Regions from separate parts of the Luteibacter sp. P4_D7_3 genome, predicted to be linked through region 1. Evidence: riboswitches for the same ligand, from Rfam matches in the RefSeq annotation. Region 1 holds a riboswitch; the other holds the start of a gene.
The links. A riboswitch is a leader RNA that binds a small molecule or an ion and turns the genes downstream of it on or off. The one in region 1 is predicted to bind cobalamin.
Positions count from the first base shown of each region.

Region 2: linked by a shared signal. The riboswitch ahead of metE (5-methyltetrahydropteroyltriglutamate--homocysteine S-methyltransferase) and the one ahead of btuB (TonB-dependent vitamin B12 receptor) in region 1 are both predicted to bind cobalamin.

Region 1 is NZ_JBFUIT010000118.1:282-6,488, reverse strand. It holds gene AC1DSN_RS11995 (cobyrinate a,c-diamide synthase) at 1-501, opposite strand, end outside; gene cobO (cob(I)yrinic acid a,c-diamide adenosyltransferase) at 498-1,100, opposite strand; gene AC1DSN_RS11985 (hypothetical protein) at 1,124-1,705, opposite strand; gene btuB (TonB-dependent vitamin B12 receptor) at 1,730-3,607, opposite strand; cobalamin riboswitch at 3,727-3,956, opposite strand; gene AC1DSN_RS11975 (S1 family peptidase) at 4,125-6,098, opposite strand.
Region 2 is NZ_JBFUIT010000016.1:7,906-11,946, reverse strand. It holds gene metK (methionine adenosyltransferase) at 1-98, opposite strand, end outside; gene metE (5-methyltetrahydropteroyltriglutamate--homocysteine S-methyltransferase) at 350-2,641, opposite strand; cobalamin riboswitch at 2,838-3,056, opposite strand; gene AC1DSN_RS03310 (glycosyltransferase) at 3,146-4,041, shown strand, end outside.

The DNA.
Region 1 (6,207 bases):
CAGGCCAGGCGGCAGGCTGTCGCGCAGCAAACCGGCGTGGTACGCACTGCCCACCCGATTGGCCAGCACGCCGTGAAGGACAAGCGCCGGACGATACGTTGCCAGCCCGTGCGCCAAGGCGCCGAACGTCTGCGCCATCGCACTGCCGTCGATCACCGCCATCACCGGCAGCCCGAACGCAATCGCCAGATCGGCGCTCGAAGGCGATCCGTCGAACAGCCCCATGACGCCCTCGACGAGGATCAGGTCTGCCTCGCCCGCCGCTTCGTACAGACGGGCGCGGACATCCTCATCGCCACCCATCCAGGGGTCGAGCTGGTACACCGGCGCGCCGCTCGCACGCTCCAGGATCATGGGATCGAGAAAGTCAGGTCCGGTCTTGAACACGCGCACCCGGCGGCCCTGGCGCGCATGGGCTCGTGCCAGGGCGGCGGTGACGCTGGTCTTGCCCTGCCCCGAGGCTGGCGCGGAGACGAGCAACGCCGGGCAATAACGAGTCATAGCTCCACACCCTTCTGCGCACGAATACCCGCCTGGTACGCGTGCTTTACCACGCGCATCTCGGTCACCGTATCCGCGGCGGCGACCAGGTCGTCGGGCGCACCACGGCCTGTGATCACCACGTGCTGGCGCTCGGGCCGTGCCGCGAGGGCGGCCAGCACGCGATCGAGCGGAATGTATTGCTTCACCAGCGCTATGTTCAGTTCGTCGAGCAACACGAAGTCATAGCCCGGATCGCGGAGCATGCCCTCGGCCAGTTCCCATGCCGCCATGGCGGCCATGATGTCGCGGGCCTTGTCCTGGGTCTCCCAGGTATAGCCCTCGCCCATCACGTGATAGTCCAACGGGCCGTCTTCAAACATCCGGAAAAAGCCCTCCTCGCCGGTCGAGAAGCTGCCCTTGATGAATTGAACCACGCCGCAGCGGAAGCCGTGGCCAAGCGATCTGGCGAGCATACCGAAACCGGATGAGCTCTTGCCCTTGCCGTTACCGGTGTTGACCACCAGCACGCCACGGTCGATGGTCGCCTTCGCGATGCGCCGGTCGATTAGCTCCTTCTTCCGGCGCATGCGATCACGATGACGGGCTTCCTCGTCCATCTCTTGCCAGGGAACCGCCTCGTTCATGCGCGTGCCGTCTGGCCGTCACGCGCTTGCGGAAGGAAGCGGAACACCAGCGCCTGGACCACCTCCGACGCCAATACGTACCCGGCCGCCGCACGCACGAACAGCGGTGCCCACTGGGCGAAGCGCTGTAGATACTGAGCCATGTTCGGCTCCGTGTAGCGGCCGCCCAGCCAGTAGAACGCTCCGTTCGACACGGCATACGACAGCGTGGCACTGACCACGATACCCGCGAACACCAGGCCGTGCGAGGCAAGCGAGCCGTTGTAGCGCGGGGCGAGAAGACGGCCTGCATACCAAAGGACGGCGTAAGCAAGCGGGAGGAAGGCGTACGCCACCGTGATGCAGAAGTCGCTCACCCCGGCATAACTCACCGAGTACCAGTCGATCAGCACCGACAGGACCACGAAGCCGACGAAGGCCAGATGCTTGCGCAGATAGATGCCGCCAAGGAAGAACAAGGCCATGGACGCATCGGGTAGATGAAGGGCATCGCCGAAGTGATTGAAGCGCGTGGCGATCATCACTAGCGCGAACAGGCCGGCAACAGCAGTGAACAAGGAACGTGAGAGCGGCTTCATAAGGTGACCTCGAAGGTGGGACGGTTACGAACGGGGCTGGTAACGCAGGGTCAGCATCCAGTTGCGCTCCGGCTGGTTGTAATACTGCGCAGTCTCGTAGCGACGATCGAAAATGTTGTTCGCCGACAGTTCGATTTTCCACGCCGGGGCGAAGGCATAGGCCATGCGAAGATCGGTCAGCGTGTAGCCGCCCAGCCGGTTGGCGTTGGCGGTGTCATCGAAGCGATAGGCCGAAGCGAACACGCTCGCACCGACGCTGAACGCGCCGAAGCTGCGGTCGACATCGATATTTGCGGTGCGACGCGCACGACGCGGCAGCAGGTTTCCGTGCGTGTCATCGTCGCTATCGTCGATCGGCTGCAGCCAGGTGGCGTTTCCGGCGAGGCGCCAGTCACCGATGGTTGTGTCCGCGGCCATCTCGACGCCACGGATGCGCGAGCGGTCGATGTTATTCGCCCCGCCGAACGGGAACAGCGGACCACTCAGGCTCGAGTCGAACACGATCAAATGGTCGATCTTGTTCTGGAAGCCGTTGACGGACCAGTGGCCCCAGCCCGGCGTGCCCCGCAACCCCAGCTCCCAGTTCTTCGATGTCTCCGGGCCCAGATCCGGATTGCCGTAGTCGGGGAAATACAGGTCGTTGAAGGTCGGCGCCTTGAAAGCGGTGCCGTAGCTAGCGGTCACGCGCAAGGTCTTCGTCAGCGCATAGCCGTACTGGAGGCTGCCGGTGGTCTTGCCGCCGAACTGGCTGTTCTCGTCACGACGCACGCTGCCCTGTACGGAGCTGTCGCCGTACTCCTGCTGCCACTCGGCAAACAGCGCGTGGTTGCGGCGTGCATCGACGAGGTAGTCGGTGCTGCCAACCACGCGATCGCGTTGCCAATCGAAGCCCACGGTGGTGAGGCCGGCGCTCTCACCGACGCGACCGAGATCGGCCTGGAGGGAAGCGAGGTCACGATGCGTGTTGAACGTGTCGGCGTAAACGCCATTCTCGTAGTCGGTCGAAAGATCTTCGCTACGGCTCAGGCTGGCGGTGATCAGGATGTCCTGCGCCGGCTTGTAGCGCACGCGGCTGCCCAATACCTGTGTCGCCGACTGGGCAAAGTTGCTGCTGGTGCCGTCGTAGTGGTTGCGGCCTTCCGTACGCGTCGCCGTGGCGTCAGCGTCCCACTGGTCGTCGAAACGCCAGCCGCCCAGCAAAGACAGCGCATTATTCTTGTAACCATCCCTGTCGGGCTCATACGTGAAGCAGCCGGCGCCGCCCGGGCTGGGCTTCCCGCGGCACGCATTGATGCCGTCGGTCTGGTCATGGGTTGCCTGGACGGAGTACCAGCCTTGCGCACCGCGACCGGCGAAACCGACGGAACCGCTCGCCGCGTCGTATGAGCCCACGCCTACCGAGAAGTTCGGTACGAACGCGCCCTCGGGATGACGGGTGAAGATCTGGATGACGCCACCGAGCGCTTCCGAACCGTAAAGGCTGGAGTACGGACCGCGCACGATTTCGATGCGCTCGATCTGGTCGACCGGGATGTCCTGGAAGGCAGCAGTGCCGGAGGTGGCCGAGCCGATCTTGACCCCGTCCACCATCACCAGCACGTGATCGGATTCGGTACCGCGCAGGAACACGGACGTGGCCTTGCCCGGACCGCCGTTGTTGGCGATCGACACGCCCGGGGTACCGCGCAGCAGGTCAGCCAGGGAATGCGGCTGGAGACGCTCGATATCGGCGCGGTCGATCACCGTCGAGGCGGCGAGGACCTGGCTCTGGGTCTGGTCTGTGCGACTGGCCGTGACGACGACCTTGTCCAGATCGGTGGAAGCATCATCGGCGATGGCCGCAGCGGGCACGAGCAAAGCGATCGCGATGGAGACCGCGAGGGTGGAAGAACGAAATGACACAAAACAACTCCTGCTAACCGCGCCTACCCGCGCGGCATCAATGGCGAGGAACAGGAGGCGGGAAGACAGGATCGCGGAGGGCAAAAGGCCGACGGCAACCCACGACATGGCCCTCCGCCTGTCCGGTGTACCTCATGGCCGGTCTCCGGGCTCGCGAGCGCAGGGAATCCCTACCGGACGGCGCCTTCCCATGCCTATGGCACAGTGACTTGATGCCGACCTTTGCTCGCCTACCGTTGCGGGGGCAGCTCCGGAATGGTGGCAGCCTCGAAAGGCCGCGCACGTCACCGGATTCCCGTTTCAATCCTCGGCACTGAAGCCTTGGATCACCTTGGGCGCAAGTAGTGTATCCGAACGCGGCACACGGCGGCATAGATGGCCAATTAAAAGAAGGGTGCGCGGCCGAGCCGGCCGCTGAGTGCCCCAAAAGCCTTAAAAGGTTGCATCGAATTCCTTGCTGCCCGACCACAGCACGGTGTTGTGTTCACCGGTCAATCATCGTCGCCCCACAGGGCGATCAGTGCTCGCGAACCGTCGCGCCTTTCACCGCGTTGGCCAGCCGCTGCTTCATGACCGCATCCGACGGATTGGCGTCGCTTCCGTAGTACAAGGTGTAGAGCACGTTGGTATCGGCACCAGGCGTACCGAGCGTCGTGCCAGCCCAGCTCATGTCGGAGTCCTTGTACGGCTGTCCGTCCCCTGGGTGGGCGCGGGTAACGATGTCCTTCCAGCCGGAAAGATAATCGCGCGGCGAGTCAGGGAATGGCTTCGGATGCCGATTGATGCGTACGGCGGTGTACTTGTCCATATCCGGCTGAGCGCTAATGCCCGCGATACCCAGCGTCGCGCTGCCGTCGCGTCCCAGATAGCCGTAGCTGACGGCGAGCTCACCGTTGGCTTCGATCGGCTGCAAATCCGGGCCATAGCTAAGCGAGAATCCCGCCGGCGCGATGGAAAACCGCTTGCCGAAGTCGATGGCGAGATTCGCAGAGGCCAGCTCCGTGGGCACCCAGTCACCTTGCTGGAGGAATTCCTTCCAGGCAGCGAAGCTACCGTCGTAGGTCGTGGAGATCAGTCCGAGGAGGGTTTCGGTCTGGACGCTATCGGCGTGCCGGAAACGCGACTGCGTCTTCGACAGGAGAACGACATAACCGTCGGGCACGGGTAGCGAGTACACCTCGAGCACGGCGTCGATAGCCGGGAAGGCAAAGTCGCGATGCTGCCAACGCCGATGCCATCGATCGACGACGACAACGTCGCTGATGGGCGACCCGAGCGACGTCATCCTGACTTTCTCGTCGCCCACGTCACGCGTGAACGTGGAGGCTTTGAAGATCAGGTCCACGAGGCCGGCGGCGTCGGAGTACAGCTTGGCCAGGGGCAGATCGTCTGGCTTTCGCACATGCAGCAGTATGACTTTCCCCAACAGGCCGGCATCGACGAAGCCATTGCCTGGAAGTGCTGACTTCGCGTGCTCGGGTATCCAGTAGGTCCACTCGTTGTTAGCACCACGACGAAGTGCCATGGGGTAGGCATCGAGCGGCGCACCGGCGGCAAGGATTTTTTTGCTGCCATCACCCTTGGGAAACATGTTGGCATCCTCCCGGCCGAGAAGCTCCTTCCACTGGGAATCGAAAAAGGTGTCGGCCTGCGCCAGGTAACTCTTGGCGAAATCGTCAAAAGTAAGTGGCAGGTCGACATGCACGCGGAAGATCCCATCCTGGGTCGCGTCCATGAAGATGGCACGGCCCGAGGCACGCCTTTCCGAGTCCACCGATTTCGTCGGCGCATCCAGAACCAGACTGATGGGCAGCGCGAAGTTGAGGTTTTCGTTGGGCGACTTGCGCAACACCACGCCGATCACCTTCCCGTCCTTGTCCAGGAGGGGGCCGCCGCTATTGCCTGGCGATGCGGCCGCCGAGAAGCGGATCCACTTCCACTGGCCATTCTCGTCTTCCGGCGTATCGGACGTGTACAGGCCATCGCGTACCACGACGCCTGTGCCCAACGCATTACCGACCGCGTAAACCGCCTCGTTGAGATGGTTACCACGGTCGACGGCCAGGGGTTTCACGTCCGGCGCGTTGGCCACGGTGAAGACCACAAAATCTTGCGCCAGGGAAAATCCGACGACCTTGTCGATGGCAAAGACCTTGCCGTCCGCGTCACGTAGCAAAGGCGGACCCGAACGGCCGCCAATGCCGTCAATGACCACGTGGAAAGCCGTGACGAAACGGTTCTTGCCAATGGCGAACGCCGTTCCGATCGAATTGTATTTGTCGTTGCGGTATTGGAAGGGGAGCTTTTCCAGCGGGAGCGGCTTCTCGTAGCGTGCGGATGAATCGTCGGGCTTGGCCAGCACCACCTCGAACGTGGCGCCTTTCACCACGGGCAAATGCGACGCGTCCAGGGTGGCGGCAGACAGGCTCTGCGAGAACCACACGGCTATTGAGAAGAGGGTCAGGCGGCAGATACGTCCGTGAATTTGCATGAAGGCGCTCGGGCTGGTGGGCCGGGAGTTTCAGCAGCCTCCCTGGCAAGGCTTGAACCGCGTCAGACGATACAGTGTCAGTCAACCCCACTCAATAACGACGGCAGAG
Region 2 (4,041 bases), on a different contig from region 1:
GCCAGGATGGCGTCCAGAACGGCGTCCGAGATCTGGTCGGCGATTTTGTCCGGATGGCCTTCGGAGACCGACTCGGAGGTGAAGAGGAAGTTGCTCATCGCAGGTATATATCCTTCTTTACGGATAAAGAGATAAATGGGGGCGCGCCATGATACACGGCCTTTGCCGGGTTTGCAGAGGGAAGGGTACGCCGGGGTGGTGACGATTGCATGGATGTTCAGGCGCCCGGGCCGTCCGAACGGCTGCGCGGTGCCTGGTGGGAGCCGCTTCAGCGGCGATCCGGGGGCGCCAGGGCGTTGCCCGATGGCGCGGGATCGCCGATAAATCGGCTCCTACCAGGCGGGTGCCGTCAGGCCACGGCGGCCAGGCGCTCCCGGGCGGCCTTCGCCACCGCCACCATGCCCTTCAGGGCCTCGGAGACCTCGGGCCAGCCTCGGGTCTTCAATCCGCAGTCGGGGTTCACCCAGAGCTGGTCGGGTCGGAGCACCTGGAGGGCCCGGGCGAGCAGGTCGGCCATTTCGACCTCGGTCGGCACGCGGGGTGAATGGATGTCGTAGACACCCGGACCGATCCCATTGGGATACTTGAAGCGGGTGAACGCGTCGAGCAACTCCATGCGCGACCGGCTGGTCTCGATCGAGATGACATCGGCATCCATGGCGGCCACGGCCTCGATGATGTCGTTGAACTCCGAGTAACACATGTGGGTGTGCACCTGGGTCGAGTCGCTGACCCCACCGGCCGTGATGCGGAACGCATCGACCGCCCATGCCAGGTAGGCGTCCCACTCCGCGCGACGCAACGGCAGACCTTCACGCAACGCCGGTTCGTCGATCTGGACGATGCCGATGCCGGCCTTCTCGAGGTCGTGCACTTCGTCGCGCAAGGCCAGGGCGATCTGCCGGCAAACGTCCGATCGGGGGAGGTCGTCACGCACGAACGACCACTGCAGCATCGTTACCGGGCCGGTGAGCATGCCCTTCATGGGTCGGTCGGTGAGAGACTGTGCATACGCCGACCACGCCACGGTCATCGGTGCGGGACGCGCTACATCGCCATAGATGATCGGCGGCTTGACGCAGCGCGAGCCGTAGCTCTGCACCCAGCCGAGCGACGTGAACGCATAACCGGCCAGCTGCTCGCCGAAGTATTCGACCATGTCGTTGCGCTCAGGCTCGCCGTGCACCAGCACGTCGATGCCGGCCTCTTCCTGGAAGCGAACGACACGCCGCACTTCGTCGCGCAGGATGCCGGTGTACGCATCGTCGTCGAGCTTGCCCGAACGGTGGGCGGCGCGGGCGATACGCAGGTCGTTGGTCTGCGGGAACGAGCCGATCGTCGTCGTCGGCAGGTCGGGAAGGTCGAAGCGCTCACGCTGCACGGCCGCGCGGAAGGCGAAGGCCGAACGACGCTGGCCGAACTGTGGGGTGAGCTGGCGTACGCGGGCGCGAACGTCGGCACGGACTACCTCGCCAGAGCTCTGGCGGCCGACGACGATCTCGTGCTGGCGATTCAGCGTTTTCCGCGCGGCTTCGTCGCCCGCGACGGCATCCGCGTAGCGACGCAGCTCGGCGATCTTCTGCCGCGCGAACGACAGCCATTCGGCGAGGTGTGACGGCAGGTGCTTTTCTTCGGAAACGTCGATCGGCACATGCAGCAGGGAGCACGACGTCGACAGCCACAGGCGATCGCTGCCGAGGCGTGCGAGCAGGCGATCCACGCGGGGAAGGATGGTCGCCGGATCGCTCAGCCAGATGTTGCGGCCATCGAGGACGCCGGCGGAAAGGACCCGGTCGGCCGGCAGGGCATCGAGTACGGCGTCCAGCTGGTCGGGCGCACGGGCAAGATCGACGTGCAGGCCGGCAACCGGCAACGATGTGGCAAGTTCGAGATTGGCACCGAGCTCACCGAAGTAGGTGGCGAGCAGGACGCGCACGCGGCCGTGTGCGGCGATAGCCGCGTAGGTGCGCCGGAAAGCCTCGCGCCACTCCGCGTCCAGATCGAGCACGAGCGTCGGCTCATCCACCTGCACCCAATCGGCGCCTGCCGCTGCGACGGCATCGACGACACTCAACCATGCCGGCAACAGGGCGTCGAGAAGAGCCAGCGGATCGCTGCCATCGACGGTCTTGGACAGGCGCAGGAAGCTGACGGGCCCGAGCAGGACAGGGCGTGCGACGTGACCGGCGGCGATGGCCTCGCGGTATTCGGCGACGACCTTGTCCGGGCGTGCCGTGAAGAATTGTCCCGCCTCGAGCTCCGGGACGATGTAGTGGTAGTTCGTGTCGAACCACTTGGTCATCTCCAGGGCATGCAGATCCACATCGCCGTCCTGATGGCCGCGGGCCATCGCGAAATAGCCCGCCAGGGGGTCGCGGGAGGCGAGTTCGCGGTAGCGCGCGGGGATGGCGTCGACCAGCACGGCCGCGTCGAGCACGTGGTCGTAGAGGGAAAAGTCGTTTACCGGGACACTGTCGGCCCCGGCGTCGCGAGCGAGCTTCCAGTGGCGCTGGCGCAGTTCGCGCGCGACGGCGAGCAGTTCGTCGGCGCGGCTTTCTCCCTTCCAGTGGCTCTCGAGGGCGCGCTTGAGTTCGCGGCGTCGGCCGATGCGGGGGAAGCCCGGGTAAGTTACGTGTGGCATGGATAATTCCTCTTCGTGGCAAAGAGGAGGGAAGGGCGGCTGGTCGCGAACGCACGCGGACTGCCGCGACGAGGCATGGCAGGCGTGGGGCGTCATGCAGGCTAGCCGTCGACCTTCGCCCCCGCGGGCGAACCGGATGCCGCCCCTTGCGGAGCGCCCATCCAGGTCGGGCGGACCGTCCGCGCCCATGACGGCGCGAACGGTCCGGTCGGCGGCAGGTCTTCGGGCTCGTGGATGTGGCACCGGGCTGGTGCCGCCTTGTTCGTCGCTTCCCGGATCCCGTTCGATCCAGTGCCTGTGACGGACTCGTCTCCACATACCGCTGCGGGGCAGCGCCGGATTGACACCGGCTTCCCTCTTGGCTTTATCTCTCTATTCGAATAAAGAGATAAAGACCGCTAACGGGCGGAAAATTAGCCGTATGGACGCCTGAAGTCAATCGATGGCGATGCATCGCCTCGACATCCTGGCGGCGACCATGTGCCGACACCCAGGGAGCGCCACATGACCGCAAGACACATCGTGATGGCGACGGTCGGCTCGCAGGGCGACCTTTTCCCGTTTCTGGCCGCGGGGCGGGAGCTTCGGCAGCGTGGGTATCGTGTGACGATTGGCGCCCACGGCATTCATCGGGACGCCGTGGGCGAGGCGGGGCTCGATTTCGTGCTCGCCAGCGGCATCGCCGAGCCCGAAGACAAGGCGGCGTTCGCGGCGAGGGCCTTTCATCCCTGGCGCGGACCGCGCTTCGTGGTTCGCGACCTCGCCGCCGCGGACGTCGCGAGCAGCTATGCGGCGCTCGCGCCCGTTTGTGCCGATGCGGATGCCATCGTCACCTCCACGCTGGCGTTCGCCGGACAGATCCTTGGCGAGACCCGACGGATCACCTGGCTATCGGCGGCGCTGTCGCCTGCCGTCTTTCTTTCTGCCTTCGATCCACCCGCCACGGGCATCGAGTGGCTGGACCGGTTCCTGCGATCGTCGCCCCGGCGTGGTGCCTGGGTGCGTCGCATCGGCGAAACGGTAACCTCGCCCTGGACGAAAGCGGTGCGAAGCTTCCGGCAATCGCTGGGGCTCGCAACGGTGTCCGCGTGGGGCGATCCGTTTCATCGCGGTCAGCACGCGCGCGATGGCGTGCTGGCCATGTACTCGCCCTTGCTGGGCCGCCCACCACCGGATTCGCCCGCACACACCGTGGCGACGGGCTATTGCCGCTACGTGCCGTCGGGGGATGTGCTTCCGCCAGATCTGGCCGCGTTCCTCGATGCCGGGGACGCTCCGTTGGTGTTCACCCTTGGCTCGGCCGCGGTGCACGCCGGTGAGGCCTTCCTTCGCGAAAGCATGACGACGGCGGCCGCGCTGGGTCGTCGCGCCGTACTCCTGACAGGATCGCCCGAGATGCG